DNA from 2 places in the Kitasatospora sp. NPDC088742 genome. Region 2 is predicted to be linked to the other one. Evidence: riboswitches for the same ligand, from Rfam matches in the RefSeq annotation. Region 2 holds a riboswitch; the other holds the start of a gene.
The links. Region 2 has a riboswitch for S-adenosylmethionine ahead of ACZ6ZR_RS16075 (aminotransferase class V-fold PLP-dependent enzyme). Riboswitches for the same ligand answer to the same signal wherever they lie in the genome.
Positions count from the first base shown of each region.

Region 1: linked by a shared signal. The riboswitch ahead of ACZ6ZR_RS00895 (IclR family transcriptional regulator) and the one ahead of ACZ6ZR_RS16075 (aminotransferase class V-fold PLP-dependent enzyme) in region 2 are both predicted to bind S-adenosylmethionine.

Region 1 is NZ_JBVJLD010000001.1:210,624-217,126, reverse strand. Features, by position in the region: gene ACZ6ZR_RS00905 (peptidoglycan DD-metalloendopeptidase family protein) at 1-522, opposite strand, end outside; gene ACZ6ZR_RS00900 (phytoene/squalene synthase family protein) at 664-1,584, shown strand; gene ACZ6ZR_RS00895 (IclR family transcriptional regulator) at 1,696-2,409, opposite strand; SAM riboswitch class I at 2,607-2,749, opposite strand; gene ACZ6ZR_RS00890 (cholesterol oxidase substrate-binding domain-containing protein) at 2,869-4,716, shown strand; gene ACZ6ZR_RS00885 (DUF4011 domain-containing protein) at 4,865-6,503, shown strand, end outside.
Region 2 is NZ_JBVJLD010000017.1:90,290-99,361, reverse strand. Features, by position in the region: gene qcrB (cytochrome bc1 complex cytochrome b subunit) at 1-257, opposite strand, end outside; gene qcrA (cytochrome bc1 complex Rieske iron-sulfur subunit) at 254-1,321, opposite strand; gene qcrC (cytochrome bc1 complex diheme cytochrome c subunit) at 1,318-2,127, opposite strand; gene ctaE (aa3-type cytochrome oxidase subunit III) at 2,273-2,893, opposite strand; gene ACZ6ZR_RS16085 (response regulator) at 3,331-3,750, shown strand; gene trpD (anthranilate phosphoribosyltransferase) at 3,943-4,974, shown strand; SAM riboswitch class IV at 5,087-5,204, shown strand; gene ACZ6ZR_RS16075 (aminotransferase class V-fold PLP-dependent enzyme) at 5,258-6,637, shown strand; gene ACZ6ZR_RS16070 (Lrp/AsnC family transcriptional regulator) at 6,778-7,056, opposite strand; gene ACZ6ZR_RS16065 (rhomboid family intramembrane serine protease) at 7,053-7,850, opposite strand; gene ACZ6ZR_RS16060 (hypothetical protein) at 8,033-8,296, shown strand; gene ACZ6ZR_RS16055 (NYN domain-containing protein) at 8,545-9,072, shown strand, end outside.

The sequences.
Region 1 (6,503 bases), on a different contig from region 2:
CGGGCCCGAGTACCGCACGCCGTCCAGCAGGGACGGCACCCGGTGGCGCTCGTCGGTGAAGTCGCCCTTGGCGAGGTAGCGCTGCTCGTAGTGCAGGTGCGCCCAGTTGGAGGCCCCCGAGGTACCGATCCGGCCGATGGCGGCCCCTGCGACCACCCGGTCGCCCTTCTTCACGTACGCGTCCGGGGCGTCCTTGAGGTGGTAGTAGGCGGTGAACCAGCCGCCGCCGTGGCTGATCTGGATCGTGTTGCCGGAGCCGTTGTCCCGGTAGGTCGCGGAGACCGTGCCCGCCGCCGAGGCCAGCACCGGAAGGCCGTCCGAGCCGGTGTTCCCGTCCACCACCATGTCCAGCGCGGGGTCGTGGCCCCAGGTGTTCAGCTGCCACACCGATCCGCAGGGGAACGGGAGTTGGAACGCCGGACGCTCCGCACCCCGCTCCGCCGACGCCACCCCCGATGCCACCCCCGGCACCGTCACCAACGCCGCCGCCAAGGCCAGCAGCACCACCCACACCCTGCGCACGCCCCACCCTCCTCCGGCGGCCCGCGCCGCCCCGTCGCATCGTCCCCGCCCCGGCGCCACCCGGACACCTCGGAACTCCGAGGGTCCGGTTAGGGTTCGCGGAGAGTTCGCGGAAACGATCAAGGAGAGGGCGGGCCCGGGGTGAGTGGCTGGACGAGGGCGTTGGACGCGGCCGGGATCACCGACCCCGGACTGCGGGAGGACTACACCCGGCAGCGGCGGCAGGTGACGCGGTACCGGCGCGAGGCGGCGCTGGCCGCTCAACTGCTGCTCCCCGCAAAGCTGGTGCCGCACGTGATCGCCGCCACCGCCTACATGCACCGCACCGACACCCTGCTCGACAGCGGCCCTCCGGAGGGACGGCGGGCCGCGTACGCGCGGTGGGAGCACGAGGTCGAGCGGGCCCTCGCCACCGGTACGACCGAACACCCCGAGCTGCGGCCGTTCCTGCACACCGTCGAGGCCCACCCCGCGCTGCGCACCCTGGTGCCGGAGCACCTGGCCGGCGCCCTCGCCGACCTCGACTTCCCCGGCTTCGCCACCGAGGCGGACTACCAGGACTACCTGGACGCCTACGCGCTGCCCGCCTTCCTGGTCGTCGCCACCCTGCTCGGCCCGGACGGGGACCAGCGCGACTACCGCGCCGCCTGCCGCACCTACCTGGACGCCGCCCAGCGGATCGACTTCGTCGCCGACCTCGCCGAGGACCTGGCCGACGGCCGCCTGACGCTCCCCCAGGAGGCCCTGGAGCGCCACGGCGTCACCCGCTCCGACCTCGAACGGGCCGCCGACCGTCCGGCCGTCCGGGCGCTGATCACCGCTCAGCTCGACCACGCCGACCGCACCCTCGCCGAGGGCCGCGCCGTGATCGACCTCGCCCCGCCCGCCCACCGTCCGATGGTCCGCTGCATGGTCGGCCTGGACGCGCTCACCTCCCGCGCCGCCCGGGCCGACCTCCCGGCCCTGCTCCGGCACCCGGCCGGGCCGCCCAAGGGCGCCGCGCTCCGCCTGCTGGCACGCGAGTACCTCCGGGCCCGGCGCGTCCGTCGAGCGAACCCCTGACGACCCCTCAGGGCTCAGGGCTCAGGACCGCCGGGCTCCGGACTGCCAGGCCCAGGACCGCCGGGCCCGGGACCGCCGGGCTCAGGACTGCCGGGCTCAGGACCGCCGGGCTCAGGACTGCCGGACGGCCTCGGTCAGGCGTTCGGCGGCGTCCACCACGGCCTGGGCGAGCCGGGCCCCCGGGTGACGGCTCAGCCGCTCGATCGGGCCGGACACCGTGACGGCCGCCACCACGCGGTTGGACGGTCCGCGGACCGGCGCGGAGACCGAGGCGACCCCGAGCTCACGCTCACCGACGGCCTGCGCCCAGCCGCGCCGCCGCACCCCGCTGAGCGCGGTGGCGGTGAAACTGGCGCCCTGGAGGCCCCGGTGCAGCCGCTCCGGCTCCTCCCAGGCGAGCAGGATCTGGGCCGCGGCCCCGACCCGCATCGGCAGGGTGACCCCGACCGGGACGGTGTCCCGCAGGCCCGAGAGCCGCTCCGCCGCGGCCACGCAGATCCGCATCTCGCCCTGGCGGCGGTAGAGCTGGGCGCTCTCCCCGGTGATGTCGCGCAGGTGCGCCAGCACCGGACCGGCCGCCGCCAGCAGGCGGTCCTCACCGGCCGCCGCCGACAGTTCGCCGATCCGGGCGCCGAGGGTGAAACGTCCCTCGACGTCGCGGGCGACCAGCCGGTGCTGCTCCAGCGCGACCGCCAGCCGGTGGGCGGTCGGCCGGGCCAGGCCGGTGGCCGCGACCAGCCCGGCCAGGGTGGTCGGGCCGGCCTCCAGGGTGCCGAGGATCGAGGTGACCTTGTCGAGGACGCCGACGCCGCTGATGGTTTCCATGGGTGTACTCCGTCTCAGATCCCACGGGCGATGGGTGGATCCGCCCGCAGGGGCTCCGCTCGGGGAGCCGGGGGTGGTCAGCGAGGGAAGGCCGCGCGAAAAGTGGGCCGAATGCCTGCGCCGGACACAGAACGGGTACGCGAAAGGGCCGGGGCGGGTAGCGCCCGGGCGAAGGACAGCACAGAGAGCACCGTGTCTCCTCATCTTCCCCGCGCCACAGTGGCGACAGGCCGGAGTTGGCACTGCTCCCGCTCGGCACGGCGCGTACTTCGGACGCCGGGTCGAACGGGGAGTTGCCGGGGCTTCGTAGGGCCGGTCCCTCCACCCCTCTGGATGATTCGCGAGGAACCATATCAAGTCCCGGCGCCGCCGTGACCAACCTCCCCCCACCTCGTCCGGAACCGCCCCACCCGGGCCGAAACCGGCCCGTCGGATGATCCACATTGGTAGCGTCGCCGCGTGACAGACCAACGAGCAGGGCATTCGACAGGGCAACAGCAGGACTCCACCGGTGGACTGACGCGCCGTCAGACGCTCGCCGCGGCCCTCGGTACGGCCGGTGCGGCCTGGCTGCTGCGCGGCACCGTCGGGCCGGACAGCGCCCGGGCGGTCGGCACGGCCCCCAGCGGCCTCCCCGCCGGGCTGGTCCCGTACCAGCGGGTGTTCGAGAACTGGGCCGGAGAGGTCCGCACCGACCCGCTCTGGGTCTGCGATCCGGCCACCCCCCAGCAGGTCGCCGAGCTCGCCGACTGGGCCCGCGTCAACGGCTGGCGGCTGCGCCCGCAGGGCCACCGCCACGGCTGGTCCCCGCTCACCGTCGCCGCGGGCACCCCGTCCTCGGCCCGCGTCCTGCTCCTCGACACCACCCGCCACCTCACCGCGATCACCCTCACCGGCGCCCAGGTGGCCGGCGCCCCGACCGTCCGGGTGCAGACCGGCGCCGCGATGGAGGACCTGCTGGCCCGCCTCGCCGAGCAGGGCCTCGGCGTCACCGCCTGCCCCGCCCCCGGCGACCTCACCGTCGGCGGCGTGCTCGCCGTCGGCGGCCACGGCACCGCCGTCCCGGCCGCCGGCGAGACCGCGCCCGCCGGGCACGGCTACGGCTCGCTCTCCAACCAGGTCGTCTCGCTCACCGCCGTCGTCTGGGACGAGCCCTCCGGCCGCTACCTGCTGCGCGAGTTCGACCGCACCGAGGCCGAGGCCGGCGCGCTGCTGGTCCAGCTCGGCCGGGCCTTCCTCACCGAGGCGGTGCTCCGGGTCGGGCCCGACCTCCCGCTGCGCTGCGTCAGCCGGGTCGACGTCCCGGCCCGCGAACTCTTCGCCGCCCCGGGGACGGCCGGCGCCCGCACCTTCGCCTCCTTCGTCGACCGGGACGGCCGGGCCGAGGCGATCTGGTACGCCTTCACCTCGTACCCCTGGCTCAAGACCTGGCGCCTCACCCCCGGCCGGCCGTTCGCCGCCCGCGGCGTCACCGAGCCGTACAACTACCCCTTCTCCGACAACATCCCGAAGCCGGTCGCCGACCTGGCCGGCCAACTGATCTCCGGCACACCGGAACTGGCCCCGGTCTTCGGCCAGCTCCAGTTCCTCATCACCAAGATCGGCCTCACCGGCGACCTCACCGACGTCCTGCTCTCCGGCGGCCTGCTGCGCTCCCTGCTCACCGGCGAACTCCTCACCCACCTGCTCGCCGACGGCCTGCGCTCCGACCTCTGGGGCCCCTCCCGGGCCCTGCTCCAGTACGTCCGCCCGACCACGCTGCGGGTCACCGCCAACGGCTACGCCGTCCACCTGCGGCGGGCCGACCTCCAGTGGGCCGTCAACGCCTTCACCACCACCTACGAACGCCTCCTGACGGAGTACCAGCAGCGCGGCGAGTACCCCGTCAACGGCGCCGTCGAGATCCGCGTCACCGGCCTCGACGACCCCGCCGCCACCGGCATCCCCGGTGCCCGCCCCGCCCTGCTCTCCGCCCTGCGCCCCGACCCCGCCCACCCCGACCGCGACACCGCCCTCTGGCTCGACATCCTCAGCCTCCCCGGCACCCCCGGCCTCCACCGCTTCTGCCGCGACCTCGAACAGGCCCTCCTCACCCTCTTCGACGGCACCCGCGCCACCCTCCGCGTCGAGTGGTCCAAGGGCTGGGCCTACACCGAAACCGCCGCCTGGTCCGACCCCACCCTCCTCACCACCACCATCCCCGCCTCCCTCCCCGACTGGCACGAGGCCGTCGCAACCCTCGACCGCCTCGACCCCCACCACGTCTTCGGCAACCCCTTCCTGGACACCCTGCTGCGGGTCCCCTGAGCATCCTCCGTTCCTGACGCTCCGATTCCCCTATCGGAGCGTCAGGTTTCGGATCGGACACGAACGCCGTGGCCCGCACACGCCCGCACTAGGCTCGTGCAGCGCGCTCCAGCGCTCCCCCGTGGCTGTAGAAACGGAGTTGTCCGGCTTGGAAGACCGACGTCCCGGTGGCCGACGTGGTGCCGATCCCCTGGAAGCACTGCTCGACCACTGGCAGAAGGCCCTCATCGATCTCGGCTTCCGCAACCGACTGGTGAGCTACCGTCGAACGAAGTCCCAGGCCGGCATGGACATCACGGCCCCTGATCTGGCCGCCGTCCTCGATGCGCTACCTGCCGGATGCGTGTTCGCTCCGGTCCGGGAAACGGCTCCCGACTCCGTCGACGCCTCGTCCCTTCTTCCTGTCCGGTTCGACAAGCCGTCGCGCTCGGCGGAGGCCCTCGCCGGCAGTCGGCCGATCGACACGCCGGCCTCTCGCAGTGGAACCGGGCGGGCCGCTGAACGGCTCTCGCTCGTCACCTCCAAGGCGACCCAGGCGGAGCAGGACCGTCACCTCCGCCGCCTGGTGACGGTCGCGAAGGAGAAGTTCAACGACTACGGCCTGTGGGTGCTGCATCTGGGCATCGGGTTCCTCGAGTGGCTGCCGTCACCGTCGGCCGACAGCGTCCGGTCCCCCCTGGTCCTGGCGCCGGTGACGCTCCGCCGATGGAAGGGGGACTCCTACCTGTTGGAGCTGAACCCCGACGAGGAGGTGACCTTCAATCCGGCCCTCGCCATCAAGATGGAGGAGCTCGGGCTGGACTGGCCGAGCCCGGATCAGGTCGACCTTGCCGACGTTCCGGCGCTGCTGGAGCAGGCCCGTCGCAAGGCCTCGGGACGCAAGGGCTGGGCGGTTCACGACCGGGTGGTGCTCGATGCCTTCAACTCCAGCAAGGAGGCGATGTACCGCGACCTCAAGGACAACCGGGCCCTCATCCTGAAGAGTCATCTGGTGCGCGCCGTCGGTCTGGGCGGGGCATCGGACCTGGCCACGAGCACTTTCGACTTCGAACCGCTGCCACTCGACCGCATCGACCAGCTCCAGCCGCCGGAACAGGCCCCGCTGGTCCTGGACTCGGATTCGTCACAGCGCCAGTGCGTGGCTGCGGCCATCGAGGGCCGGAGCTTCATCATGGACGGCCCTCCGGGGACCGGTAAGAGTCAGACCATCACCAACATCATCGCTGGCCTGCTCGACCAAGGCCGGACGGTCCTGTTCGTCAGCGAGAAGGCCGCCGCACTCGACGTCGTGCGGAACCGGCTCAAGGACGTGGGCCTCGACGACTACGTCCTCGCCCTGCACAGCAACACCATGGGTCGCAAGCAGGTGGCCCAGGAGCTCGGACGGGCACTTGGTGCCCCGCCACGATCGTTCCCGGGAATCAGCACCAACCAGCGCTCGACCGCGAAGGGGCTCCGCGAGGAACTGTCGGGCTACGCCGCGGCGATGAACGAGCCCCGCACCGGCCTGGGCAGATCGCTCCACGCTGTTCTGGGCCGCATATCCCTCATGGAGGACGTCTACTCCTTGCGCCCCGGCCCGGCCTTCGTCCCGGGCGATCTGACGGAGGAGTTGCTGCACGAGGTCACCGAGGCAGCCGGCTGGATAGCCCGCGCCTGGCGCCCCGCAGTCGAGGGCGAAGCCTTCGTCTGGCGGGAACTGACCGGAGCACGCGGCGAGTTGGATGCGCTGGACAGGGCTCTGGAGGAGATCGACGGCATCCGTCGCACACTCGGACCGTACTCGG
Region 2 (9,072 bases):
ACGGTCTCGCCCATGCTCGGGGTGAAGAACAGGGTGAGGTAGACACCCGTCAGGATGATGATGATGAAGGTGTAGAGGCAGATCTCGCCCAGCATGAAGGACCAGTGGTCCGGGAAGATCTTCCGCAGGTTGGCCTTGGCCAGGGAGTAGATCCCCAGCCGGCCGTCGGCCCAGTCGGCCGCGGCCTCGACCTTGTTGGCGGGCTTGGCGCGGGTGCTGGCCGGCTTGGCGGCACCCGAGGTGCTGCTCGTGCTCATCGGCTGCGCTCCCAGTAGCTCGGACCGACGGGCTCGTCGAAGTCGCCGGTGGCGACCAGGTGGCCCGATTCGTCGACAGTGATCTTCAGCTGCGGCAGGGGGTGACCGGCCGGACCGAAGATGACGCGGGCGCCGTCCGCCAGGTCGAAGGTCGACTGGTGGCAGGGGCAGAGCGCGTGGTGGGTCTGCTGCTCGTACAGGCTGATCGGGCAGCCGACGTGGGTGCAGATCTTCGAGTAGGCCAGGATGCCCTCGAAGCCCTTCTCCTTGGACTTCTCGTCCTTGAGGTCACCGGGCGCGATCCGGACGAGCATCAGCGCGTCCTTGGCGATCTGGACCTGGAAGTCGTGCGCGTCCTCCTCGAGGCCTTCCGGCTTCGCGAAGGTGAGCGAGCCGACGATGATGTCCTCGGGCTTCATCGGCTCGTTGGTGTTCATGTTGATCAGCTGCAGGGGCTTCGCCTGGGTGGCCTCCTTCCAGCCGGTGTGCTCCAGCTTGTCCTCGGGCAGCGGCCCGAGGTCGCGGAGCAGCACCACGCCGGAGAGCGGCACCAGGGCCATCGACCCGATCAGGGTGTTGCGGAGCAGCTTGCGACGGCCGAAGCCGGACTCGGCGGCACCCGTCTTGAACTGCTCGATGACGTCGGCGCGGACCTCGTCGTCAGCCTCGATCGGGTGACGCTCGGCCGGGATCTCGTGGTCCGACATCAGGGTGCGGGCCCAGTGGACCGCGCCCGCTCCGATGCAGAACAGAGCGACGCCGAGGGTCAGGCCGAGCGAGAAGTTCAGCGCGCTGACGTGACCGATCGGGAAGATGTAGACGATCTTGTCGATCGGGAAGATCACGAAGGACGCGATGAACCCGATGGTCGACAGCATCGACAGGATGAACAGCGTCGCGACCTGACGCTCGGCCCGCTTGGCGGCCCGCTCGTCGATGTCGGTGCGGCGCGGCTGGTGGGCCGGCAGGCCCGGGTCGGCGAACGGGTCGCCGTGCGTGGCGACCGCGGTGCCGTGGGAGTCGTGCGACTCCGGCAGGTTGTCCTTGGACATGTCGTGGCTCATGACTTCTTGGCCTTGGTGGTGTGGGCGGCGACCCAGATCGCGACCGCGATGAGCGTGCCGAGGCCGAAGATCCAGCCGAACAGACCCTCGGTCACCGGACCGAGGCTGCCCAGGGTCAGACCGCCGGGGTTCGGCTCGTCGTTGGTGGTGTGGCGGACGAAGGCCACGATCTGCTTCTTCTGCTCCTCGGGCATGGTGGTGTCCGGGAAGGAGGGCATGTTCTGCGGGCCGGTCTGCATGGCCTCGTAGATGTGCTTGGCCTCCACGCCCTCGAGCGAGGGGGCGTACTTACCCCGCGTCAGGGCACCACCCTGGCCGGCGAAGTTGTGGCACTGGGCGCAGTTGGTCCGGAACAGCTCGCCGCCCTTGGCGACGTCGTCCGGGTTGGTGGAGGTGTACTGCTCCTCGGCCGGAACGGCCGCGCCGGGGCCGAGCGAGGCCACGAAGGCGGCCATCTGGTCGATCTCGGGCTGGCCGTAGATGACCTTCTTCTTCGGCACCTGAGCGCCGGGCTGCTGGGCCGGCATGCGGCCGGTGCCGACCTGGAAGTCGACTGCGGCGGCGCCGACGCCGACCAGGCTCGGACCGTCCGAGGTGCCCTCGCCGTTGAGGCCGTGGCAGGAGGAGCAGCCGACGGCGAAGAGCTTCTTGCCCTCATCGATCGCGAGCGACTGCGACGAGCTGTCGGCCTGGGCCTTCTCGGCAGGCGCGAACGCGGCGTACAGTCCCCCGGTTGCCGCCAGGGCGAAGATTAGGACGAGCAGCGCCGCCAGTGGGTGGCGCCGTCGTGCTGAGAGCTTTTTCACGGATTTAACCCCGGGGTCAGGATCTGGTCGGCTGGGTGAGCGAGCCCCGCGCGCCCGTTCTGCACGGGTGCTGCGGGGCCGCACGCGGTCGGTCGGTGCGATCGTGTCGGGCTCCGGCCGGCGGCCAGCGACCTGATCTAGCTGGTTACTTGATCAGGTAGATGGTCGCGAACAGGCCGATCCACACGACGTCGACGAAGTGCCAGTAGTACGACACCACGATCGCGGCGGTGGCCTGCTCGTGCGTGAAGCGCTTGGCTGCGTACGTCCGTGCCAGGACCAGCAGGAACGCGATCAGACCACCCGTCACGTGCAGGCCGTGGAAGCCGGTGGTCAGGTAGAACACCGTGCCGTACGGGTCGGAGGACAGCGAGAGGCCGTCCTTCTTGACCAGCTCGGTGTACTCGAAGATCTGACCGCCGATGAAGATCGCGCCCATCACGAAGGTGATGACGAACCACGAGCGGAGCTTCTTCACGTCACCGCGCTCGGCGGCGAAGACGCCGAGCTGGCAGGTGAGGGAGGAGAGCACCAGGATCGTGGTGTTCACCGAGGAGAAGGGCACGTTGAGAGCGTGGGCCTTCTCGGCCCAGAACTCAGCCCCCTTGACCGAGCGGAGGGTGAAGTACATCGCGAACAGGGCCGCGAAGAACATCAGCTCCGAGCTCAGCCAGACGATGGTTCCGACGCTGACGAGGTTCGGCCTGTTGACCGCTCCGTGCGCGTGTCCGGTTTCTGTTGCTGTTGCTGTCGCCACGACGGACATTATGTCGGTCCCTTATTCCGTCTTCACGCCGGGGGGTCCACCTCGGAGTGTCCGGTGCGTGCGGTATGCCCCGATGGCGGCCGACGGGGCGTCGGAGAGCGCCTCCACCGGCCCGGTGTCCGTTTTCTGATGGTTCATCGGAAGGTGCCGCACCCGTTCGCTCCGCGTGTCACTCCACGCCGTCTGACGGCCCGTCGGCTAGGGGCCCGGGTTCCCTCCGCCGTCCGGGTGGACTCGGCCCACCGGGTGACGCTCCGTCGCCCGAGCGGGTGAGTCGGCGGGAGGCTCGTCCCGGCGAGATCGCGCGAGGGGCTCTCCACGGGCGGTGCTGCGGAGTAGCATCCGGAAGTGAACGTGGTCCGGATCACATCCGGGCCCGGTCGAGCCGACGCGCGCGCACCACCCATATAAGAGGACGAGCACCGGGAGCAGGGCCCATGGCGCACACGACGGACGAGACGCTCACCGTCCTCGTCTACAGCGACGACCGCAACACCCGCGAGCAGGTCACCCTTGCCCTCGGCCGCCGCCCCGCCGCCGACCTCCCCGAGGTCGAGGTACTGGAGTGCGCGACGGTGCCCGCCGTCCTGCGCGCCCTGGAGAAGGGCGGCATCGACCTCTGCGTCCTCGACGGCGAGGCCGTCCCGGCCGGCGGCCTCGGCGTGGCCCGCCAGATCAAGGACGAGATCTACGGCTGCCCGCCGGTCCTCGTCCTCATCGGCCGCCCCCAGGACTCCTGGCTCGCCGCCTGGTCCCGCGCCGACGCCGCCATCTCCCACCCGGTCGACCCGGTCCCCTTCGCCGAATCCGCAGCCACGCTGCTGCGAGCCCGCGTAGCCCGGCGCACCCCCGCGTAGTGGAGCCCCGCGCAGCGGGCTCCGGGGGCGCGGGGAACTGCGCGCCCAGCCCCGTGGGCGCTGCACTCCGGCACTGACGTTCCGTCAACCCCCGGGCGGCCGTCTCACAGGGAAGAACAACGCCGCACCGCCGTCCGTCAGATCGCTAGGCTGGCTCCAGTCCACGTCCCGTACGAAGAACTGGAGCAAGCCATGGCCCGCACCTGGCCCGACCTGTTGAGCGCACTGCTCGCCGGTGAGAACCTCACCCAGGCCGACGCCGCCTGGGCCATGGACCGGATCATGAGCGGCGAGGCCACCCCGGTCCAGGTGGCCGGCTTCGTGGTGGCCCTGCGGGCCAAGGGCGAGACCGTCGACGAGATCGCCGGCCTGGTCGACTCGATGTACGCCCACGCCGTCCAACTCACCATCCCCGGCCCGGCGGTGGACATCGTCGGCACCGGCGGCGACCGCGCCAAGACGGTGAACATCTCCACCATGTCGGCCATCGTCGCCGCCGCTGCCGGGGCCAAGGTGGTGAAGCACGGCAACCGCGCCGCCTCCTCCGCCTCGGGCGCCACCGACGTGCTGGAGCAGCTCGGCGTCAGCCCGGACGTCCCGCCGGGCCGGGTGGCCGAGATCGCCGAGGAGGTCGGCCTGACCTTCTGTCCGGCCCCGGTGTTCCACCCCGCGATGCGGCACGCGGCCCCGGCCCGCCGTGACCTCGGGGTGCCCACCGCCTTCAACATCCTCGGCCCGCTGACCAACCCGGCCCGGGTGACGGCCCACGCGATCGGCTGCTTCGACACCCGCCTCGCCGGGCTGATCGCCGGGGTGCTGGCCCGCCGCGGCGCCAGTGCGCTGGTCTTCCGCGGCGACGACGGCCTGGACGAGCTGACCATCTCCACCACCTCGCACGTCTGGACGGTGAAGGACGGTCAGGTCACCGAGACCACCTTCGACCCGCGCGAGGTCGGCATCGAGCCGGTCGGCATCGAGGCGCTGCGCGGCGGCGACCCGGCCTTCAACGCCGCCGTGGTCCGCCGCCTGCTGGCGGGCGAGCACGGCCCGGTCCGGGACGCGGTGCTGCTCAACTCCGCGGCCGCGCTGACCGCCCTGGACCTCACCGACGCCCCGCTCCCGGAGCAGCTCAAGGCCGGGATGGCCCGTGCCGCTGAGGCCATCGACTCGGGCGCCGCCGAGACCCTCCTCAAGAACTGGGCCGAGGCCACCACCCGTTCCTGACAAGCCAGTTGAAGGCCCGGACCATGGTCCGGGCCTTCTTCGTGCCCTGACTCGTCCAGATAGTGGAACGTCGTTTGACCACTCTCCGGAAGCGCATCTAGAGTTCACGACAGGTCATGAGTGACAGCGACAAGCCCCAGCTTGCTGTCCGGCAACCCTCCGTCCGTGGCGGGGTGCCCTGGGTGAGGACCGGGCTCTGCGGCGATCCGTCCGCAGCGCAAGCGCGGACGTCGGCGGCACAGCTGCACCCCGAGGTCCCGGACCGTCAGAGGAGTGCACCCCCATGTCGATCGCCACCCGCACCTGCGCCCCGCTCCCCGTTCTCGGCCACGACGTCCAGGTCCCGCTGGCCTCCGGCGAGAAGGTCACCTACGCCGCGCTCGACTACGCCGCCAGCTCCCCGGCGCTCCAGCGGGTCTGGGACGACGTCGCCGCCTACGCCCCGTACTACGGCTCGGTCCACCGCGGCGCCGGCTACCTCTCCCAGCTCTCCACCGACCTGTTCGAGCAGAGCCGCCGCACCGTCGAGGAGTTCCTCGACCTGCGCGAGGGCGACCAGGTGGTCTTCACCCGCGCCACCACCGACTCGCTCAACCTGCTGGCCGCCGCCGTCCCGGCCGGCACCGAGGTCTTCGCCTTCGAGACCGAGCACCACGCCTCGCTGCTGCCCTGGGCGCACAACGGCCTGAAGGTCACCTACCTGCGCGCCCCCCGCTCGCACGCCGAGGCGGTCGAGGCCTTCGAGCTGGCTCTCCGTCGCAGTGACACTGAGGAGGGGCCCGCCGAGCACCGCCTGCTCTGCGTCACCGGCGCCTCCAACGTCACCGGCGAGCTCTGGCCGATCGCCGAACTGACCGAGACCGCCCACCGCCACGGCGCCCGGGTCGTCCTGGACGCCGCCCAGCTGGCCCCGCACCACCGGGTCTCGGTCCGCGAGCTGGACGTCGACTGGATCGCCTTCTCCGGCCACAAGCTCTACGCGCCGTTCGGCGCCGGTGTCCTGGCGGGCCGTTCGGACTGGCTGGACGCGGCCGAGCCGTACCTGGCCGGCGGCGGCGCCAGCCGCACCGTGGCCCGCGAGCTGGACGGCTCCGTCGCCGTCGAGTGGCAGACCGGCCCGGCCCGCCACGAGGCCGGCTCCCCGAACGTGATCGGCGCCTACGCCGTCGCCTCCGCCTGCCGGGCGCTGACCGAGGCCGGGTTCGACGCGCTGGAGGCCCGCGAGCAGGAGCTGATCGCCCGTCTGAAGGCCGGCCTGGCCGAGATCCCCGAGGTCCGGGTGCTCAGCCTGTTCGGCGAGGACGCCGCGCGGGTCGGTGTGCTGTCCTTCGTGGTGCAGGGCTGGAACAGCTCGCACTTCTCCGCCGCGCTCTCCGCCGAGTACGGCATCGGCGTCCGCGACGGCCTGTTCTGCGCGCACCCGCTGGTGCGGACCCTGCTCGGCGGGGAGGAGGCGGCGCCCTCCGAGTGCGGCGCCCCCGAGCCGTCGCTGCCGGGCGAGCGCAGCCTCAACGCCATCCGGGTCTCCTTCGGCGCCGGCACCCCGGACGAGCACCTCGACCGCTTCCTGGCGGCCGTCCGCGAACTCGTCTCCGACGGTGCGGCCTGGAACTACCGCAACGAAGGCGGCCGTTGCGTCGCGGACTCCCGCCGGGGGCGCTAGGCAGGAGAGTGGTCAAGGCGGCTCACCTGCAACTGAGGCTCCGTCAGTCAGTTGCAGGTGCTGCCGTTCCCCTGCGCGCAGTTCCTCGCGCCCCTGGGTCGCTGCCCTGCCGGGCGCAGCCCTGTTCGGTCCAGCTCCGGTCAGTCGAGGCCGAGGGCGAACGCGGCTTCGAGGTCGTGCTTGGAGTAGGTGCGGAAGGCGATCTGGGTCTCGGTGTGCTGGACGCCGGGGATCTTGTTGACCCGGGCCGGGATGACCGCGGCGAGGTCGTCGTGGTGGCGGACCCGGACCATGGCGACGAGGTCGTAGCCGCCGGTCACGGAGTAGACCTCGCTGACGCCCTCGATGGCCGCGATCTCCTCGGCGATCTCGGGGATCCGGTCGACGCTGGTCCTGATGAGCACGATCGCGGTGATCACTCTGAAGCTCCTGTCCGTTGGTTCCGGGTCAGCGTAACGGCCGCCCAGGTGCCCAGGTACCCGGCGGCGAAACCGATGACGTGCACCGCGTAGGCCACCCCCGTCCCCTCCTGGCGGACCGAGAGCCACTGGAGCAGGAACCAGAGTCCGAGCACCAGCCAGGCCGGGAACCGCAGCGGCAGGAAGAGCAGGACCGGCACCAGCGTGGTGACCCGCGCCCTCGGGTACAGCCGCAGGTAGGCGCCGAGCACCCCGGCGATCGCCCCCGAGGCCCCGACCAGGGCCCGGACCGACTCCGGTCCGCCCGCCTGGGCGAGCGCCCAGCCGTAGGTGGCGAGGTGACCCACCATCAGGTAGCCGAGCAGGAACCGCACCCGTCCGAACCGCTGCTCCACCCCGGGCCCGAAGACGAAGAGGAAGAGCAGGTTCCCCAGCAGGTGCGCCCACCCGGCGTGGACGAAGAGCCCGGTCAGCGGGGAGAGCAGCGGCAGCTTGTGCGGGGACGGGGCCAGGGGCGGGCACTGCGCCGAGGCGGGCGGCAGCTGCCGGAGCTGTTCCACCGTCAGCGGACGGTTCGCCAGGAGCTCGGCGGGGACTGCTCCCCAGCGCTGCTCGTAGCGCTGTTCGGCGCAGACCCGGGCCGGGCCGGTGCCGTAGCGGGGGTTGAGCCCGGAGCTCGGGGAGACCAGAAGGACCAGCAGGCTGAGGCCGATGAGCGTCCAGGTGACCACGGGGACCGGTTCCGGCGGGCGGAGGTCGCGGGCGCCGGGCGGGTCGAGGACGGGGGTGGCCATGGGTGCAGGCATTCCTCGGCGCTCCGCCGGGCACACCCGGGCCTGCTGCATGTGGGGGACCCGGAAGCCGTCCGACCGGATCGCGGACGGCCGGTCCCCGGGCACCCGGCCAGGCAATAGGCTTGGCCTCCCGGACCCTGGGTGACCGCCGATCGCGCGGCACCAACGAGAGGACTTGGCACATGACCATCGCACTCCCCACCGCCGAGACCCGCTGGCGTTGCACGCTCTGCGGCAACCTGACCCGCTTCGACGTGACGCGCTCCGCCCGTACGGTGGAGTTCCTCCACTTCGACCTGGCCGGTGAGTCCAAGGTGGAGGAGACCGAGGTGCTGGCCGAGACCGTCGAGTCGGTCCGCTGCCGTTGGTGCAACGCGGTCGACCAGGTCGAGCTGGTGGCCCGTCCGGGGGCGGAGGACGCCACCGCGGAGCCGCAGGACTCCTGAGGTCGCGGGTGCCCCGGCCGGCCCGGTGTGTGGCGCGGGTCGGGCCGGGGCACGGTACCCGCGACAATTGCAGAGAGCGGTGTGTTTGAGGGCAGCGGCAACCGGCCGTGCGGACCCCGCGCAGCAGGATCGGAGCCGAGGACGTGGTGGACGCAGCCAGGGGGACAGCCGAACCGCAGGGGCAGCGACCCCCGGCGGGCCCGGCCCCTGCGGCCGCCGTGCCCGAAGACGCCCGGCCCGTGGACGCCCTGACCCCGGCGACGCACGAGCCCACCGCCGAGCAGCCCCCGGAGCCGTCCCCGGACCAGGCCCCCGAGCAGTTGGGCCGGCCGCTCCCGGAGGGCGTACGTCACCGCGTGGTGGGCATCGCCGCCGACGCCCTCGGCGGCCTCCCGGTCGGTGAACTCCCGTCCTCGCTGCGGCAGTACGCCAAGTTCACCCCCGCCCGCCGGGCCAAGTACGCGGCCACCGCGCTGGCCGCCGCGCTGGAGGCGGAGCCCGCCTTCCGGCAGCGGATAGCCGATCGTCTGCGGCTGGGCCAGCCCGATCTGGTGAAGGCCCTGGAGTCCGGCAGCGTGCCGGGGGCGGCCGATCCGATGGACGTGGCCGCCGCCGCCTACCTGGTCCGGCCGGCCGGCTGGGCCGCGCTGGTGGCGGAGGCCGGTGAGCAGGCCGAGCGGGCCGGTGCCGAGGGTGCGGCGGCCGAGGCCGAGCGGCTGGTGGAGAAGCTCCAGGAGGAGCTCGCGGAGGCCAGGGCGCAGGCCCGGGCCGATCTG